Regions from separate parts of the Bradyrhizobium sp. I1.14.4 genome, predicted to be linked through region 2. Evidence: predicted binding sites of a transcription regulator. Region 2 holds the regulator's gene; the other holds the start of a gene.
What was found. The regulator PhoB, encoded in region 2, activates phosphate uptake and scavenging genes when phosphate is short. The targets are predictions, from matches to a motif close to TGTCATNNANCTGTCAT.
Positions count from the first base shown of each region.

Region 1: the regulator PhoB is predicted to act here: its motif matches at 3,610-3,626, upstream of ABIB78_RS08830 (glycerophosphodiester phosphodiesterase family protein).

Region 1 covers NZ_JBNDLA010000003.1:362,523-368,932, forward strand. The annotation lists gene ABIB78_RS08815 (HlyD family secretion protein) at 1-249, shown strand, start outside; gene ABIB78_RS08820 (ABC transporter permease) at 246-2,588, shown strand; gene ABIB78_RS08825 (HlyD family secretion protein) at 2,563-3,543, shown strand; gene ABIB78_RS08830 (glycerophosphodiester phosphodiesterase family protein) at 3,721-5,118, shown strand; gene ABIB78_RS08835 (alpha-mannosidase) at 5,216-6,410, opposite strand, start outside.
Region 2 covers NZ_JBNDLA010000011.1:53,588-63,801, reverse strand. The annotation lists gene pstS (phosphate ABC transporter substrate-binding protein PstS) at 1-415, shown strand, start outside; gene pstC (phosphate ABC transporter permease subunit PstC) at 645-1,634, shown strand; gene pstA (phosphate ABC transporter permease PstA) at 1,639-2,484, shown strand; gene pstB (phosphate ABC transporter ATP-binding protein PstB) at 2,481-3,299, shown strand; gene phoU (phosphate signaling complex protein PhoU) at 3,407-4,123, shown strand; gene phoB (phosphate regulon transcriptional regulator PhoB) at 4,254-4,964, shown strand; gene ABIB78_RS22375 (GcrA family cell cycle regulator) at 5,165-5,677, opposite strand; gene ABIB78_RS22370 (aspartate aminotransferase family protein) at 6,177-7,385, shown strand; gene argF (ornithine carbamoyltransferase) at 7,385-8,311, shown strand; gene ABIB78_RS22360 (Hsp33 family molecular chaperone) at 8,531-9,532, shown strand; gene apaG (Co2+/Mg2+ efflux protein ApaG) at 9,661-10,059, opposite strand.

The sequences.
Region 1 (6,410 bases), on a different contig from region 2:
GAGGATCTGGTCAAGGGTCTGAAGGTCGGCGACAAGTTCGACGTCCGCATTCCGGCGCTCGACGACCGTCATGTCACGGTCGAGGTCAAGCTGATCGCAACCAAGGGCGAATATGCGAGCTGGCGCGCCACGCGCGCCACCGGCGATTTCGACTTACGGACATTCTCGATCCGCGCCTACCCGGTTCAGCCGGTGCCCGAACTACGGCCGGGAATGAGCGCCTATCTCGACTGGCGGTCGCGCCAATGAGGCTGGCGTCGAAGCCCGGATTTTGGCTGGTCGCGCAGCGCGAGTTCCAGTGGCTGTTCGGCGATCGCGTTGCGCTGCTCCTGATCTTCGGCGTTCCCTTGTTCGCGTTCGTGGTGCTCACCACCGTGTTCAGCCAGCCGGTGATCCGCGGGCTCGGCGTGACGATCGTCGACGCCGACAAGTCGGATGCCTCGCGCGCGCTGGCGCAGCGTGTCGCGGCGTCCCCAAGCCTGAAAATCGTGGACGACCCCGGTTCGCTGTCGGCCGCCGTGCAGGACATCCGGTCCGGCAGGGCGATTTCGGCGATCTTTGTTCCGCCGAATTTCGAGCGCGACCTGAAGGCCGATCGCCGCCCGCAGGTCGTCGGCTTCTACAACCAGCAATTCCTGACGGCGGCCGGCATCGCGTCCTCGGGGCTGAACGATGCACTGACTGCCGCGGCGAACACGGCCGCTCCGGCCAAGCGCGCGGCACCGGCGCCGGCCTCCATGGGCACGCTGAGCGCGGAGACCATTGCATTGGTCAACCCGCAGAAGAACTACGCGCAATTCCTGTTGCGCGCGCTGCTGCCGACCATCATCCATGTCGTGATCACGCTCGCCGCGGGCTATTCGGTCGGCTCCGAATTCCGCCGCCGCAACGCCCGCGAGTGGCTCGCAAGCGCCGGCGGCGATCCGGTCGCCGCACTGGCCGGCAAGCTGGCGCCGCTGTTCTGCATCTTCGTCGTGATCATGCTGGCACAGACGTTCGTGCTGCAGGGCGTCCTGCAGATACCCTTCAAGGGCGACGCGCTGCTGATGATCGCCGCCGGTTCACTCCTGATCATCGCCTATCTGTCGATCGGCGCGCTCTTGCAGCTTCTGGTCGGCGACCTCGCAACGGGGTTGGGACTTGCCGGCCTGATCGCCTCCCCCGCGTTCGGTTATGCCGGCGTCGGCTTTCCGACCATCGGCATGAATACGTTTGCGCAGGTCTGGAGCGCGATCCTGCCGCTGCGCTGGTACATGGCGGTGCTGATGGGCCAGGCGGCGCGCGGACTGCCGGTATCGGAATCCGCGATTCCCTTCGCCGCGCTCGCCGGCCTCACACTGCTGTTTGCCGGCCTCGCATGGCTGCGCATGGCAAGCCTCACGCGCAGGGGCTGGTTCGAGATCGCGCGGCCTGCCGATCCGCCGGTCAGCGAGCGGACACCGCCGGGCATCGGCGGCGCCTTCATGGCGGAGTGGCGGCGCGTGCTCGGAACCCGCAGCGCCTTCACCCTGCTGTTCCTGGCTCCCCTGATCTACGGCATCTACTATCCGCAACCCTATCTGAACCAGATCCTGCGCAAGCTTCCGATCGCGGTCGTCGACGATGATCTGAGCGATCTCTCCCGGCAGATCGTCGAGACGCTCGATGCCAGCGGCACATTGAGCGTGACAGTTCGCGCCCGCACGCTTGCGGAGGCGCGCACCGCGATCGATCGCGGCGATGCGTTTGCCGCGGTCCAGATTCCGCCCGGCGCGGAGCGCGACGTGCTGAAGGGAGTTACCGCTCATATTCCGGTCTACGCCGACGCCACCTACCTGTTCGTCTTCAGATCGACCGCAAGCAGCGTCGCAACCGCGATCGGCACATTAACGTCGGAGCTGGTTTCGCGGGGTGGCCGCTCCGACGGAAGTCTCGTCAAGGCGAAGCTGGCGAGCCTCAGCCCGGCCAACCTGCTGCTGCAGCCGATCTTCAATCCGGTCGGCGGCTATGCGAGCTACATCGTCCCGGCGGCGTTCATCCTGATCCTGCAACAGACGCTCCTGATCGGAGCGGCGATGTTGACCGGCACGGCGCTGGCGAGTCCCGGCGGCGCATTCGCGGGCGTGTTCGGGCGCGGCATTGCTCATCTGACCATCTATTTGCCGGCGCTCGCGCTCTACCTGATCGTGCTGCCGCGCGTCTATGGTTTTTCGGCGCTCGGGCATTTGCCGCAGCTCTTCGCGCTCGCGACCGTCTTCGTACTGGCGACGAGCTTCCTGGGACAGGCGATCGGCGCCTGGTTCACGCGACCGGAAAACGCCACCATCCTGCTGCTGGCCACCAGCCTGCCGCAGTTCTTCACCGCCGGTTTCGCATGGCCGCGCGAGGCAATTCCCGCCGCAGCCACCGCACTGGGACGGCTGTTTCCGGCCGACTCCGCCATCGATGGGATCGTGCGCATCAACCAGCTGGGCGCCAGCATCTGGGAGGTCGGACACGACTGGCTCTGGCTGTGGTGTCTTGCAATCGGCTATTTCGCACTTGCCGTCGTCTCCGCGCTGCTGCTCAAGGGAGGACGGCAACATGCCCAAGAATATGCCCAAGGCTAGGCGCATCGCCATGATTGCGGTTCCGCTGGTGCTCGTCGCGGGCGCGCTGATCTATTCCGAGAACCGCGCCAGGTCGGCGCCCGCGATCGTCGGCGTCGTACGGTCGACCGAGGTCCGGATCGAGCCGGAAGTGAACGGCCAGCTGCTGTCGATCGCAGTGGGGAAAGGTGCCCAGGTACGCGCCGGCGATGTCCTCGCCAGGCTCTCCGCAGTTGAACTGACCGCGCAGGCCGACCAGGCGCGGGCTGCGCTCGCCTCCGCGGTGGCGAGCCGCAACAATGTCTATGCCGGCGTTCGCCGCGAGCAGGTCGATTCGCTGAAGGCGGCAATCTCCAAGGCCAACTCGCGCCTCGAATATGTGGAGACCCAGCTCAAGAGGATCAGCACATTGGCGAGCCAGAGCTTTGAAACACAGCAGGCACTGGATCAGGCCGAGAATGACGTCGCCGCGGCACGCGCCGGCGAGGCGGCGGCCCAGGCGAACTACGACGCCGCGGTGGCGGGTCCGACCAAGGAGGAACGGGCCATCGCCGACGCGCAGGTGCAGGCCGCCGCGGCCGCCGTCACGGTGCTCGAGCGCCGGCTCGACAAGATGGTCCTGCGTGCGCCGGTCGACGGCATGGTCAGCGTCGTTGCCGCGGAGGTAGGCGAGAACATTCGCGCAGGTCAGCCGATTCTCGCGATCGAGGCCGCCGGCAAGCAATGGCTCTCGTTCAACGTACGCGAGGACCATCTCAACGGTCTTGCCATCGGAAAGACCGTGAACGTGATACGGAATGCGGCGGGCGGCGCGACCAAGGCGCAGGTCAGCGAGCTGCGGCCGCTTGGGGTCTTCGCCACCTGGCAGGCCGAGCGCGTGATCGGCGATCATGATCGCAATACGCTGCGTCTGCGCCTCGACCCTGAGGCCACAGCTGGTCTCGAGCCCGGCATGACCGTCCAGATCGAACATTAAAGGGCGCGACGCTCGGTCGCCGCCCCGGGGCATCTTGGAGGCTTTTGTCGGCCCGCTCCGCCTAACGGTCATCCGACTGTCAGCAGATTGCGACAAGAAGACAACAGCGTCGGCCTTTTTCGGATCGACGCTTCCGGGCATTCGGCCCGATACGACACAAGAGAGGGAGGCTTGACCGTGAAGCACATTCGTTCACGACGGAAGGGACATGTTGCAGCGATGCTGCTCGGTGCGGCGGCCTTGGCGGTCCACCTGCCGTCGATGGCATCAGCGCAAACCGGCTCGGCGCCGGCCGGCGCCAAGCCCTTCCTGACCGTCGACGGAAAGCAGCCACTTGTGATAGGGCATCGCGGCGTGCCGGGCCTGGTGCCCGAGGAGACCGAGGCATCGTACGAGCTGGCCGCCGATCTCGGAACGGACGCGCTCGAAGAGGACCTGCACCTGACCAAGGATTGCGTGCTGGTGGCACGTCACAATCCTTGGCTGAGCGACAACACCAACGTTGCCGAGGTGGCGAAGACCAATGCCGCGGTTGCGGCCCGCAAGCGCACGGTGCCGGGCGTTCTCGTCAAGGTGAAATGGGCGCAAACTCCCGCCGGCGGGCCGGCTGCATACCCCACCGACCTCGTTGATCCGGCCGACCCAAAATCGGTGCTGAAAGCGCTGATCGTCGACGGCGACGACCATACCAATGATTGGTCGATCACGGATTTCACCATGGCCGAGCTGAAGACCTGGATCGCCGGCACCACCTATGATGCGGCCAATGAGCGACCCAAGCTGTTCAACGGCAAGTTTCCGATCGTCAGTTTCCAGGAAATCATCGATATCGCCAAGGCCAAGAGCAAGGCGACGGGACGTTCGATCGCGGTCTATCCCGAAACCAAGAATCCGACCTGGAACAATGCCCAGGCCATCGCCAACGGCTGCGGCGCGCCCGGCAGCCACCCGCTCGAGGATGCCCTGATCAAGATCATCAACGACAACGGCCTCAACGCGAAGGACGCTCCCATCATCGTGCAGAGCTTTGAGCCCGGCAGCCTGAAATATATGCGCAGCCGCGGATTGGAAACGCGGCAGGTCCAGCTCATCGACGGCAACGGCGTCGACTTCAAGACCGGCAAGGTCCTGCTCAACAACATCGCCAATTCCCGTCCGTACGACTGGACGGTTGCCGGTGACTCCCGCACCTTCGATGCGATGCTGACACCCGAAGGCCTCGCGGAGATCAAGACCTATGCCGACGGCATCGGTCCGTGGAAGGCCTATATCGTGCCGTTCAAGGTCTCACCCTGGAAGGACAGCAACGCCGACGGCAAGCCCACCAAGGGATCGACGGCGGAGGCCACAACCCAGGACGCAACCAGCGTCATTGCCGATGCGCACAAGCTCGGCCTGTTCGTGCATGTCTTCACGTTCCGGAACGAGAAGAAATACCTGGCCGCCGACTATCGCGGCGATCCCAGCCTGGAATATCTGAAATTTTTCCGTCTCGGCGTGGATGGGGTTTTCACGGATTTCACCCACACCGGTATTGCCGCCCGCGCCAGCTATCTGCGTGAACTGGGCTGGTGACGCCGGCGACGCAAAACGAGCCGGGCGCAGGCTTGCGCAAGCCGGATTTCGTGCTCGGCATAACAAGGCGAGCCCGGCATCGCCGGGCGCGCTTGCATCACTTCTGGAAAACCCGCAGCGTTGCGATCTGGAACGGACGCAGCGACAAACGACAGCCCCGCGCTGCCGTCGGCAAGGCCTCGATGCGGTCTTCCAGCGTGTTGCTCATCCACACCGACGATATGTCGACGCCGAAATCGAGCATCGCGGCGGCGCGAACGCCTGCGCTCTCATAGAGCCGCACCACCCAGCCTTCGCCGCCCTCAGCGGGCTTGATCGTATCGACGACCACGTTGGCCGGCGACGCCGTCAGGAACGAGTGTCGCAACGGCGCGGGCCGGCCTCCCCCGGTCCAGAGCATCGGACGCTCAAAACACAAGGCGCGCCCGACCGTGTCGGCGGCACGCCAATCGCCTTGATGGGGATAGATCGCATAGCGCATCCGGTGACGCCCGATATCGGCCTGCGGATCAGGCAACTCTGCGCCGCGCAGCAGCGTCAGCGCGAGCTGGTTGCCGAAGGCCGAATAGCCATGACGGCAATCGCTGAACAATGACACGCCGAAATCCGGCTCGGCCATATCGGCCCAGCGATGACCCGGCACTTCGTACCTGGCCGCATCGGCATCCGTATTGGCATGCGTCGGCCGCTCGGTTGCGCCGAACATGGTCTCATAGGTGACGTTCGATGCCCGGCAGGCCACGGGGAACATGACCTTCAGCGTCGTCTTGCGCTCCTGCCAATCGACCGTCGTTTCGAATTCGAGATGATCCGCGCCGGCATCGAGGCGGATCACCTGGCAGAGCCGGCTGGCGCGTCCGAGCCCGCGCTCGAAGCGCACCTCGCCGCGCAGCCCGCCATCCGACACCACCTCGCAACTCACCTCCCCCGTCACGTCGCGCGCGGTCTCAAGCGCAAATGGATCGATATCCCATGCCTCGAAGTCGAGAGGCCTGTCATCGAGCAGCAGCAGGCGCGCCGCCGATGATGCGAACGTCTCGCGGCCGGTCGGTACATGCAGCAGCGATCGGACGAGTCCAGTGCGGTCAATTCGCGCCTTCAGCCGCGTATTCGACAGCACGAAGCCGTCCGGATCGGCGGAGACGGCAACAACTTCAGCGGTCGTCGTGGTTTCTCCCGCCGCAAACGGCGCGGCGACGACATGGCGCAGCACGCCATCGGGATCGGACGCGATCTCGGCGCGCGCACGGCCCAGCGTGTTGACCGGCGTCCAACCGGCGTCTTCGGAATCG
Region 2 (10,214 bases):
CGTCGCCGGCAACATCAGCCAGACCAAGAACGCGATCGGCTATGTCGAATACGCTTATGCCAAGCAGAACAAGCTGACCTACACCGCGCTGGTCAACAAGGCCGGCAAGACCGTGCAGCCGACCATCGCCGCCTTCCAGGCAGCTGCGTCGAATGCCGACTGGTCCAAGGCCCCCGGCTACTACGTGATCCTGACCGACCAGCCGGGCGATGCCTCCTGGCCGATCACCGCGGCGACCTTCATCCTGATGCACAAGGATTCGACCGACAAGGCGGCCTCGCAGGAAGCCCTCAAGTTCTTCAAGTACGCCTTCGAGAAGGGTGGCAAGGCGGCCGAAGAGCTCGACTACATCCCGATGCCGGAGTCGGTCGTCAAGCTGATCGAGAAGACCTGGTCCTCGGACATCAAGAGCTAAGCCTGACGCTTCGAACAAAGCCTGTGCCGCCTCTCAAGGGCGGCACAGGCAGAGCGATCGAGACCCGGGTTCCGCCACCGCGGCAAGAAACGCGGGCGTGGCCCGGGGTTCGCGCCCCGGGGGCGCAAGCCGGAACGACGCCCGGCCAAATGCGTCAGTAAGGATCGCTTCGGGGGCGTGGCGGTTTGCGTGGCTTTCACATAGTAAAGAGGGAATTGGCGTGGCAGACATGGCTGTTCAGAGCGATGTAATGGAAGCCGCGGGACCTTACGATCGCGCCAAGGCCCTCAGCGCCTTCAAGCTGGGTGATCTCACCTTCTATTGGATCACACGCATCTCGGCGATTTCGGTTCTGTTGATCCTCGGCGGCATCATTCTGTCGCTGATTGTCGGCGCTTGGCCGGCGATGAAGGAATACGGCTTTGCCTTCCTCTGGACGCAGCGCTGGGCGCCCTCGGCTGATCCGCCGGTGCTCGGCGCGCTCGGCCCGATCTACGGCACCCTGATCACGTCGATCATCGCGATGATGATCGCGATTCCGGTTGGCCTCGGCATTGCCATCTTCCTCACCGAGCTATGCCCGCAAATGCTGCGGCGCCCGATCGGCATCGCGATCGAGCTGCTCGCCGGCATCCCGTCAATCATCTATGGCATGTGGGGTTTCTTCGTCCTCGGCCCGTTCCTTGCGAACACCTTCCAGCCCTTCATGATCAGGATCTTCGAGGGCGTGCCGGTGCTCGGCGCGGTGTTCGGAGGCCCGCCGTCCTATCTCAGCCTTTTCAACGCGGCGCTGATCCTCGCCATCATGGTGCTGCCCTTCATCACCGCGATCTCGGTCGACGTGTTCAAGACCGTCCCGCCAGTGCTGAAGGAGGCCGCCTACGGCATGGGCTGCACCACCTGGGAAGTGGTCCGCAGCGTGGTGATCCCCTACACCCGGGTCGGCGTGATCGGCGGCATCATGCTGGCGCTCGGCCGCGCACTCGGCGAGACCATGGCGGTCACCTTCATCATCGGCAACTCGTTCCGCATTTCGTCGTCGATATTTGCGCCGGGAACCACGATCTCGGCGGCGATCGCCTCCGAATTTGCCGAGAGCGACGGCCTGCACCAGTCCGGCCTGATCCTGCTCGGCCTGCTGCTGTTCGTGCTGACCTTCTTCGTGCTCGCCGCGGCGCGCTTGATGTTGATGCGGTTGGAAACGAAGGCGGGGAAGTGACGTCATGAATCCGATCTACAAATCGCGTCGCCGCTACGACATCATCATCCGCGCGCTCTGCTTCGCGGCGGCGGCGTTCGGCGTCACCTGGCTGGCGCTGATCCTGATCACGCTGGTCTATAACGGCCTTGCCGGGCTGAGCGTGCAGCTGTTCACCCAGAACACCCCGCCGCCCGGATCGACCGACGGCGGCCTTCTCAACGCCATCGTCGGCTCGATCATCATGACGGTGATCGGCGTCGGCATCGGCGCGCCGCTCGGCCTGTTCGCCGGCACCTACCTCGCCGAGTACGGCAAGCACGACAAGCTCACCTCGGTGATCCGCTTCATCAACGACATCCTGCTCAGCGCGCCTTCGATCATCATCGGCCTGTTCATCTATGGTGCGGTCGTGGTGCCGATGCGCGGCTTCTCGGCGATCGCCGGTGCGCTGGCGCTCGCCGTGATCGTGATCCCGGTCGTGCTGCGCACCACCGAGGACATGCTGCTGCTGGTGCCCAATCCGCTGCGCGAGGCGGCCTCGGCGCTCGGCCTGCCGCGTTCGCTGGTCATCAAGCGGATCGCTTATCGTGCGGCCCGATCGGGTCTGATCACCGGCGTGCTGCTGGCGACCGCCCGTGTCGCCGGCGAAACCGCGCCGCTGCTGTTCACCGCGCTGTCGAACCAGTTCTTCAGCTGGGATTTGACCAAGACGATGGCCAACCTGCCGGTGACCATCAACAACTTCGTGCAGAGCCCCTACGCCTATTGGAAAGAGCTGGCGTGGAGCGGCGCGCTGCTCATCACATTCACCGTGCTCGCGCTGAATATCGGCGCGCGTATCCTTGGTGCCGAAAGGGCCGCAAAATGACCGAGCTTTCTGTCTCCATGACTGCCGCGGGCCACGTTCCCCAGGTTCCGCTTCCGGACGCGCCCCCGAAAGTCACGGTGCGCAACCTCAACTTCTATTATGGCGAGCACCACGCGCTGAAGAACATCAACCTGACGCTCGGCACCAACCGCGTCACGGCGTTCATCGGCCCGTCCGGTTGCGGCAAGTCGACCCTGCTGCGCATCTTCAACCGGATGTATGACCTCTATCCGGGCCAGCGCGCGGTCGGCCAGCTGATGCTGGACCAGACCAACATTCTCGATCCCAAGCTCGACCTCAATTTGCTGCGTGCGCGGGTCGGCATGGTGTTCCAGAAGCCGACGCCGTTCCCGATGACGATCTACGAGAATATCGCCTTCGGCATCCGCCTCTACGAGAAGATCTCGAAGTCCGAGATGGACGACAGGGTCGAGAAGGCGCTGCGCGGCGGCGCGCTGTGGAACGAGGTCAAGGACAAGCTGAACGCCTCCGGCCTCTCGCTCTCCGGCGGCCAGCAGCAGCGCCTGTGCATCGCGCGCACCGTCGCGGTGCGTCCCGAGGTGATCCTGTTCGACGAGCCGTGCTCGGCGCTCGACCCGATCTCGACCGCCAAGGTCGAGGAGCTGATCCAGGAACTGTCCGAGGACTACACGATCGCGATCGTCACCCACAACATGCAACAGGCGGCGCGCGTCTCCGACAAGACGGCCTTCATGTATCTCGGCGAGCTGATCGAATTCGACGACACCAACAAGATATTCACCTCACCGAGCGATCGGCGCACCCAGGACTACATCACCGGCCGGTTCGGCTGACCGGCGCATGATCCGGAAAAGTGGAAACCGGTTTTCCGATCAGATCATGCTAAATTGAGGACAACGAAATCATGATCCCCGGGATCATGATTGAGGGGAGACAAGCGATGGCTTCTGAACATACCGCCAAGGCATTCGATAGCGATCTGCAGGAGTTGACCCGCCTGGTCGCCGAGATGGGCGGCCTCGTCGAGCGGATGATCACCGAGTCGGTCGACGCGCTGATCCGTCGCGACGTCGCGCTGGGCAAGCGCGTGGTCGCCGCCGACATCGAGATCGACAATTTGCAGCGCCTCATCGAAGAGCGCGCGGTGCTGACGATCGCGCGCCGCCAGCCGATGGCGATCGACCTGCGCGAGATCGTCAGTGCGATGCGCGTGGCCACCGACCTCGAGCGGATCGGCGACCTCGCCAAGAACATGGGCAAGCGCGTCGCAGCACTGGAGAGCGACTTCCAGCCGCTGAAGCTGATCCGCGGCCTCGAGCACATGACCGACCTCGTGCTGTCGCAGGTCAAGTCGGTGCTCGACGCCTATGCCGCGCACGATCTGCCGGCTGCGATGAACGTCTGGAAGGGCGACGAGGAAGTCGATGCGATCTGCACCTCGCTGTTCCGCGAACTGCTCACCTACATGATGGAGGATCCGCGCAACATCTCGTTCTGCATCCATCTGATGTTCTGCGCCAAGAACATTGAGCGGATCGGCGATCACGCCACCAACATCGCCGAGACCGTGTTCTACATGATCGAGGGCCAGCAGATCACCGACAAGCGCCCGAAGGGCGACATGACCACTTTTGCCACCACGGTGCCGGGCAACTAGGGCATGATCCGCACGTGCGGAACCGGATTGTCCTCGCGACAAAAGGCTTTCGCGGGGACCTTGCTGAAGGAAGTAAGCGTTTCGGTTTGCGTCTGGGCAACGGATCACCACACAGAAAGAACTTAAACCGATGAGCGCACGCATTCTGGTAGTCGAAGACGAGGAAGCGCTGACGACGCTGTTGCGCTACAACCTCGATGCGGAAGGCTACGATGTCGAGACCGTGGGGCGCGGCGACGATGCCGACACAAGGCTGAAGGAGCGCATTCCCGACCTCGTGGTGCTCGACTGGATGCTGCCGGGCCTGTCCGGCATCGAGCTGTGCCGCCGCCTGCGGGCGCGGCCCGAGACCAAGCAGCTTCCGATCATCATGCTGACCGCGCGCGGCGAGGAGAGCGAGCGCGTGCGCGGGCTTGCCACCGGCGCCGACGACTACATCGTCAAGCCGTTCTCGGTACCAGAGCTGCTGGCGCGGGTGAAGGGCCTGTTGCGCCGCGCGAGCCCGGAGCGGCTTGCGACCGTGCTGACCTATGGCGACATCGAGCTGGACCGCGAGAAGCGCCGCGTGGCGCGCTCGGGCCGCCCGATCGATCTCGGGCCGACCGAGTATCGCCTGCTCGAATTCTTCCTCGAGCATCCCGGCCGCGTGTTCAGCCGCGAGCAACTGCTCGACAGCGTCTGGGGCCGCGACATCTATATCGATGAGCGCACCGTCGACGTGCATATCGGCCGCCTGCGCAAGCTGCTCAATCCGGGCCGCGAGCAGGATCCGATCCGCACCGTGCGCGGCGCCGGCTACGCGCTCGACGACCGGTTTGCAAAGGCCGAGCCGCAGCCGTAACGGCCCCAAACAATCGCAGTCTCCTGGCCCGGTATGCAATCGCACTCTGGGTCTGGACCCTTGGTTCCGTCATTGCTTCGTCGCTTCAGCGCAAATTGCTCTGCAATTTTGTCGCGAGCTCCCCGCAGTGACGGCATCAACAAAAAATCCCCGCTTTCGCGGGGATTTCTTTCGTGCAGTCCAGGCTTGTTTCCCGAGTGCTACTTGATTTGTGGCTTCGCCGACGGCCGGCGGCGGTCGGCGGCGGGCTGGTAGGCAACGCGCGAGTGATGCGCGCAATAGGGCAGGCCGGCGAGCGCCTTGCCGCCGCAGAAGAAGAATTCCGGGCTCGATGGATCGCCGACCGGCCAGTGGCAGGTGGCTTCGTTGAGCTCGAGCAGTGACAGCCGTTGGCTCATCGGCACCACATTATCGTAGGAGATCGGATCGGACTCCATCTCGACCTCGAAGGCGTGCGCGAGCGCCGTGTTGCCGCGCGAAACAGGGCGCGCCACCCGCATCATGTGCTGGGCGGGGCGGGCCTTGCGCTGCCGTGGCGCGGCCGTGGAGGGAGCCTTGGCGCGGCCGGAGAGGCCAAGCCGATGTACTTTGCCGATCACGGCGTTTCGCGTCACATTGCCAAGTTCCGCGGCGATCTGGCTGGCCGAGAGGCCGGATTCCCAGAGCTTCTTCAGCTGTTCGACGCGATCGTCGGACCAGGTCAATACAGTCATCGCATTCTTCCTTTCGCGGAGCGCCGGCCAGTCATTGGAGCGGGCGCTGCGAGCCAATCTGGATAAAAATCCCAGCGGCCAGAATCCCTTAGCCCTCGCCGGGCGCGGTCTTGCGCCCGAACGTTTACGTGAGACACGAAGGCTACTTAGAGGGTCCAGTACTGCCGCACGAGATGTCGTACCCGACAGGCCAAACGCTACAATATGGCGTGACTCTGGCGCAAGAGTCCGCGGCCGTGCGTCCACATGTTCCCACAAAGTTAAGCATTGCGGTGAGGCTTTTCCACCGCACCGGAATGCTCCGGATTGCGCTCGTTTCGCATTGCAGGAAGACCGGCAAAGGCCGGCTTCTGGCGATTGACAGTTACTGGCCGCAGCATAGAATGTTTGGCACGTGCCGCCCGCAAAGGCGGCACGTTTTGTTTTCCGAAGCTGGCTGTTGCTGCGCTGGCGTCAAGGCGCGCGGCAATTTGTTGGCTTCAAACCGTCAGTGAACGCCATGACCAACAGTGCCTCGTCGCATCTGCTCCCCGTCTTCGCCAGGGTCGATCTGGGCTTCGAGCGCGGTGAGGGCGCCTGGCTGATCGCAACCAACGGCGATCGCTATCTCGATTTCACCTCGGGCGTCGCGGTGAACGCGCTCGGGCATGCGCATCCGCATCTGGTCAAGGCGCTGCAGGAGCAGGCGACCAAGCTCTGGCACATGTCGAACCTGTTCAAGAGCCCGGACGGCGAGGTGCTCGCCGCGCGGCTGTGCGAGCAGAGCTTTGCCGACTTCGTGTTCTTCTGCAATTCCGGCGCGGAAGCGATGGAGGGCGTGATCAAGCTGGTCCGCCACTATCACTTCTCCAAGGGCCATCCCGAGCGCTACCGCATCATCACCTTCGAAGGCGCCTTCCACGGCCGCACGCTGGGTACGCTCGCTGCGACCGGTGCGGCGAAATATCTCGAAGGCTTCGGTCCGCCGATGGACGGCTTCGACCAGGTGCCGCATGGCGATATCGAGGCGGTGAAGAAGGCGATCGGCCCGCACACCGCCGGCATCCTGATCGAGCCGGTGCAGGGCGAGGGCGGCGTGCGTTCGGCGCCGCAGGCCTTCTTCAAGGCATTGCGCGCGCTTTGCGACGAGCATGGCCTGCTGCTCGCATTCGACGAGGTGCAGACCGGCATGGGCCGCACCGGCGAATTGTTTGCCTACAAGCGCACGGGTGTCACGCCGGACGTGATGTCGCTGGCGAAGGCGCTCGGCGGCGGCTTCCCGATCGGGGCGGTGCTGGCGACCGCGCAGGCAGCGGCCGGCATGGCGCCGGGCTCGCACGGCTCGACCTTCGGCGGCAATCCGCTCGCGGTCGCGGCCGCCAATGCCGTGCTCGACGTCATGCTCAAGCCCGGTTTCTTCGACCACGTGCAGAAGATGTCGCTGCTGCTCAAGCAGAAGCTCGCTTCCGTCGTCGACCGCTATCCCGGCGTGCTATCGGAGGTGCGCGGCGAGGGCCTGTTGATCGGCGTCAAGGCCGTGGTGCCGTCGGGCGACCTGGTCGCCGCGCTGCGCAACGAGAAGCTGCTCACTGTCGGCGCCGGCGACAATGTGGTGCGGTTCCTCGCGCCCCTGATTGTCACCGAGGCCGAGATCGACCAGTCGATCGTCTCGCTCGAGCGCGCCTGCTCCGTGCTATCGGCGGCGCTGCCGAAGAAGGCGGCAGGGTGATGAGCAAGCAGGTCCGTCACTTCCTCGATATCAACGAGCTGCCGCTCGCCGAACTGCGCAACATGCTCTCCGCCGGAGCCGCCATGAAGGCGAAGCTGAAGGCACATGAGAAGGGCAGGAAGCCGCTCGAAGGCAAGACGCTGGCGATGATCTTCGAGCGCCCGTCGACCCGTACCCGGGTGTCATTCGACGTCGGCATGCGCCAGCTCGGCGGTGAATCCATCATGCTGACCGGCGCCGAGATGCAGCTCGGCCGCGGCGAGACCATCGCCGACACCGCGCGCGTGCTGTCGCGCTATGTCGATGCGATCATGATCCGCATCCTCAATCATGACGCGCTGCTCGAGCTCGCAGCCCACGCCACCGTGCCCGTCATCAATGGCCTGACCCGGCGTTCGCATCCCTGCCAGGTGATGGCCGACCTCATGACCTATGAGGAGAATCGCGGCTCGATCGAGGGTAAGACGGTGGCCTGGACCGGCGACGACAACAACGTGCTGGCTTCCTGGGCCCACGCCGCCGAGCGCTTCAAGTTCAACCTCAACATCGCGACGCCTCCCGAGCTCTCGCCGAAGAAGCCGATACGCGACTGGATCAAGGCGACCGGCGCTTCGATCATGCTCGGCACCGACCCGGAAGCGGCCGTGCGCGGCGCCGATTGCGTCGTCACCGACACCTGGGTGTCGATGGGTGACAAGGAGGGCGAGCACCGCCACAATGTGCTGCGGCCCTATCAGGTCAATGCCAAGCTGATGTCGCTTGCCAAGCCGGACGCACTCTTCATGCACTGCCTGCCCGCGCATCGCGGCGAGGAGGTCACCGACGAGGTGATCGACGGGCCGCAATCCGTGGTGTTCGACGAGGCGGAAAATCGCCTGCATGCGCAGAAGGGCATTCTGGCGTGGTGTTTCGACGCGGTCGCGTAAGCACCAACGCTGTCGTCCCGGGCAAGCGTAGCGCGACCCGGGACCCAAAACCACCGCCGTCAATTGTTGTGAGGGCTGCGGCCACAGCCGGCTACATCGACTGACAGTGGTGGTTATGGGTCTCTGCTCCAGTGCGCAATTGCGCACAAGGCAGGGACGACGAATTCGCGTTTGAGTGAACCCCTTTATTTCATGGTCCGAGACCCCAGATAGAGCGCCATGGTTTCACAATCCCCCGACATCAAAATCCAGGCCGAGACGCCCATTCGCGCGCCGTCGGCGGTTCCTGTCGACGATGCCGTGCTGGCCTTCGAGGTCGGCGCGCTGGACTTGCGCGGCCGGCTGACCCGGCTCGGCCCCGCGCTCGACGAGATCCTGCACAAGCACGATTATCCGCCGGCGGTCGGCAAGCTGCTCGGTGAGGCCATCGTGCTCACCACGCTGCTCGGCTCGTCTGTCAAGTTCGAGGGCCGTTTCATCCTGCAGACCCGGACCGAAGGTCCGGTCTCGCTGCTGATCGTTGATTTTCAGGCGCCCGACCGGCTGCGTGCCTATGCGCGCTATGACGTGGCGCGTCTCAACGAGGGGCAGACCTCGGGTGAGCTGCTCGGCAAGGGCCACCTTGCGATGACGATCGATCAGGGCTCGAACACCAGCCGCTACCAGGGGCTGGTCGCGCTCGACGGCGGCGGCCTGGAAGAGGCGGCCCACGAATATTTCCTGCGCTCGGAGCAGATTCCGACGCGGGTGCGGCTTGCGGTCGGCGAGGAGATGCGCGGCGGCGAAGGCGGCAAGCTGCATTGGCGCGCCGGCGGCATCCTGCTGCAATTCCTGCCCAAGGCCCCCGAGCGCGCCAAGCAGGCCGATCTGCATCCCGGCGACGCGCCGGAAGGCACCATCACGCACTCCGTGCCGGATGACGATGCCTGGGTCGAGGGACAGTCGCTGATCTCGACCGTCGAGGATGTCGAGCTGATCGATCCCGACCTCTCCAGCGAGCGGCTGTTATATCGCCTGTTCCACGAACGCGGCGTGCGCGTCTTCAACCCGCAAACACTGCGCGCGCAGTGTTCCTGCTCGCGCGATGCGGTGTCGTCGATGCTGAAGAGCTTTGCGCCGAACGACCGCGCCGAGATGGTCAAGGACGGCAAGGTCGTCGTGACCTGCGAGTTCTGCTCGTCGGTGTATGAGTTCACGCCGCAGGAGGCGGGCGTCGAGTAGGCGCTTCTCGCCACGGGCAATACTCGTCTTCACCCGCGAACGCGGGTGATCCAGTATTCCAGAGACGTTTGTGGATACGGACAGGCCGCGGTGTACTGGATGCCCCGCATGCGCGGGGCATGACACCGCTAATTCAACACTCTTTTCCCGTCCGGGCTCGGGCTATCCAGCGAGAATGTCGGCACGTCGATGTCGAAGCGCTCGCCTGCTTCGGTGACCATCTGGTAGCTGCCGGTCATGAAGCCGGAGGCGGTCGGCAGCGGCACGCCGCTGGTGTATTCGAAGCGCTCGCCGGGCGCGAGCACCGGTTGCTCGCCGACCACGCCCTCGCCACGCACCTCCTGGCGGCGGCCGGTGGCGTCGGTGATGATCCAGTGCCGCGTGCGCAGCTGCACCGTTTCCGGGCCCGAATTGACGATCACGATCTTGTAGGACCAGAAATATTCGCGCCGGTCGATCGACGAACGCTCCGGCATGAAGTTCGGCTCGACGGTGACTTCGATCTGGCGGGTGACGGCGCGGTACATACGGCTCAATCCGATGGTCTTGGCGCGTGATCCGTTTCGACCGGATCATGCTCAAACATGCGCCATCATAGCCAATTGAACCGCCGGAACCAATCGCCTGCCAGGCCGTGAAAAGCCGCCCCCCGGGGCGGTCTGTTCATCGCGCTTTCAACATA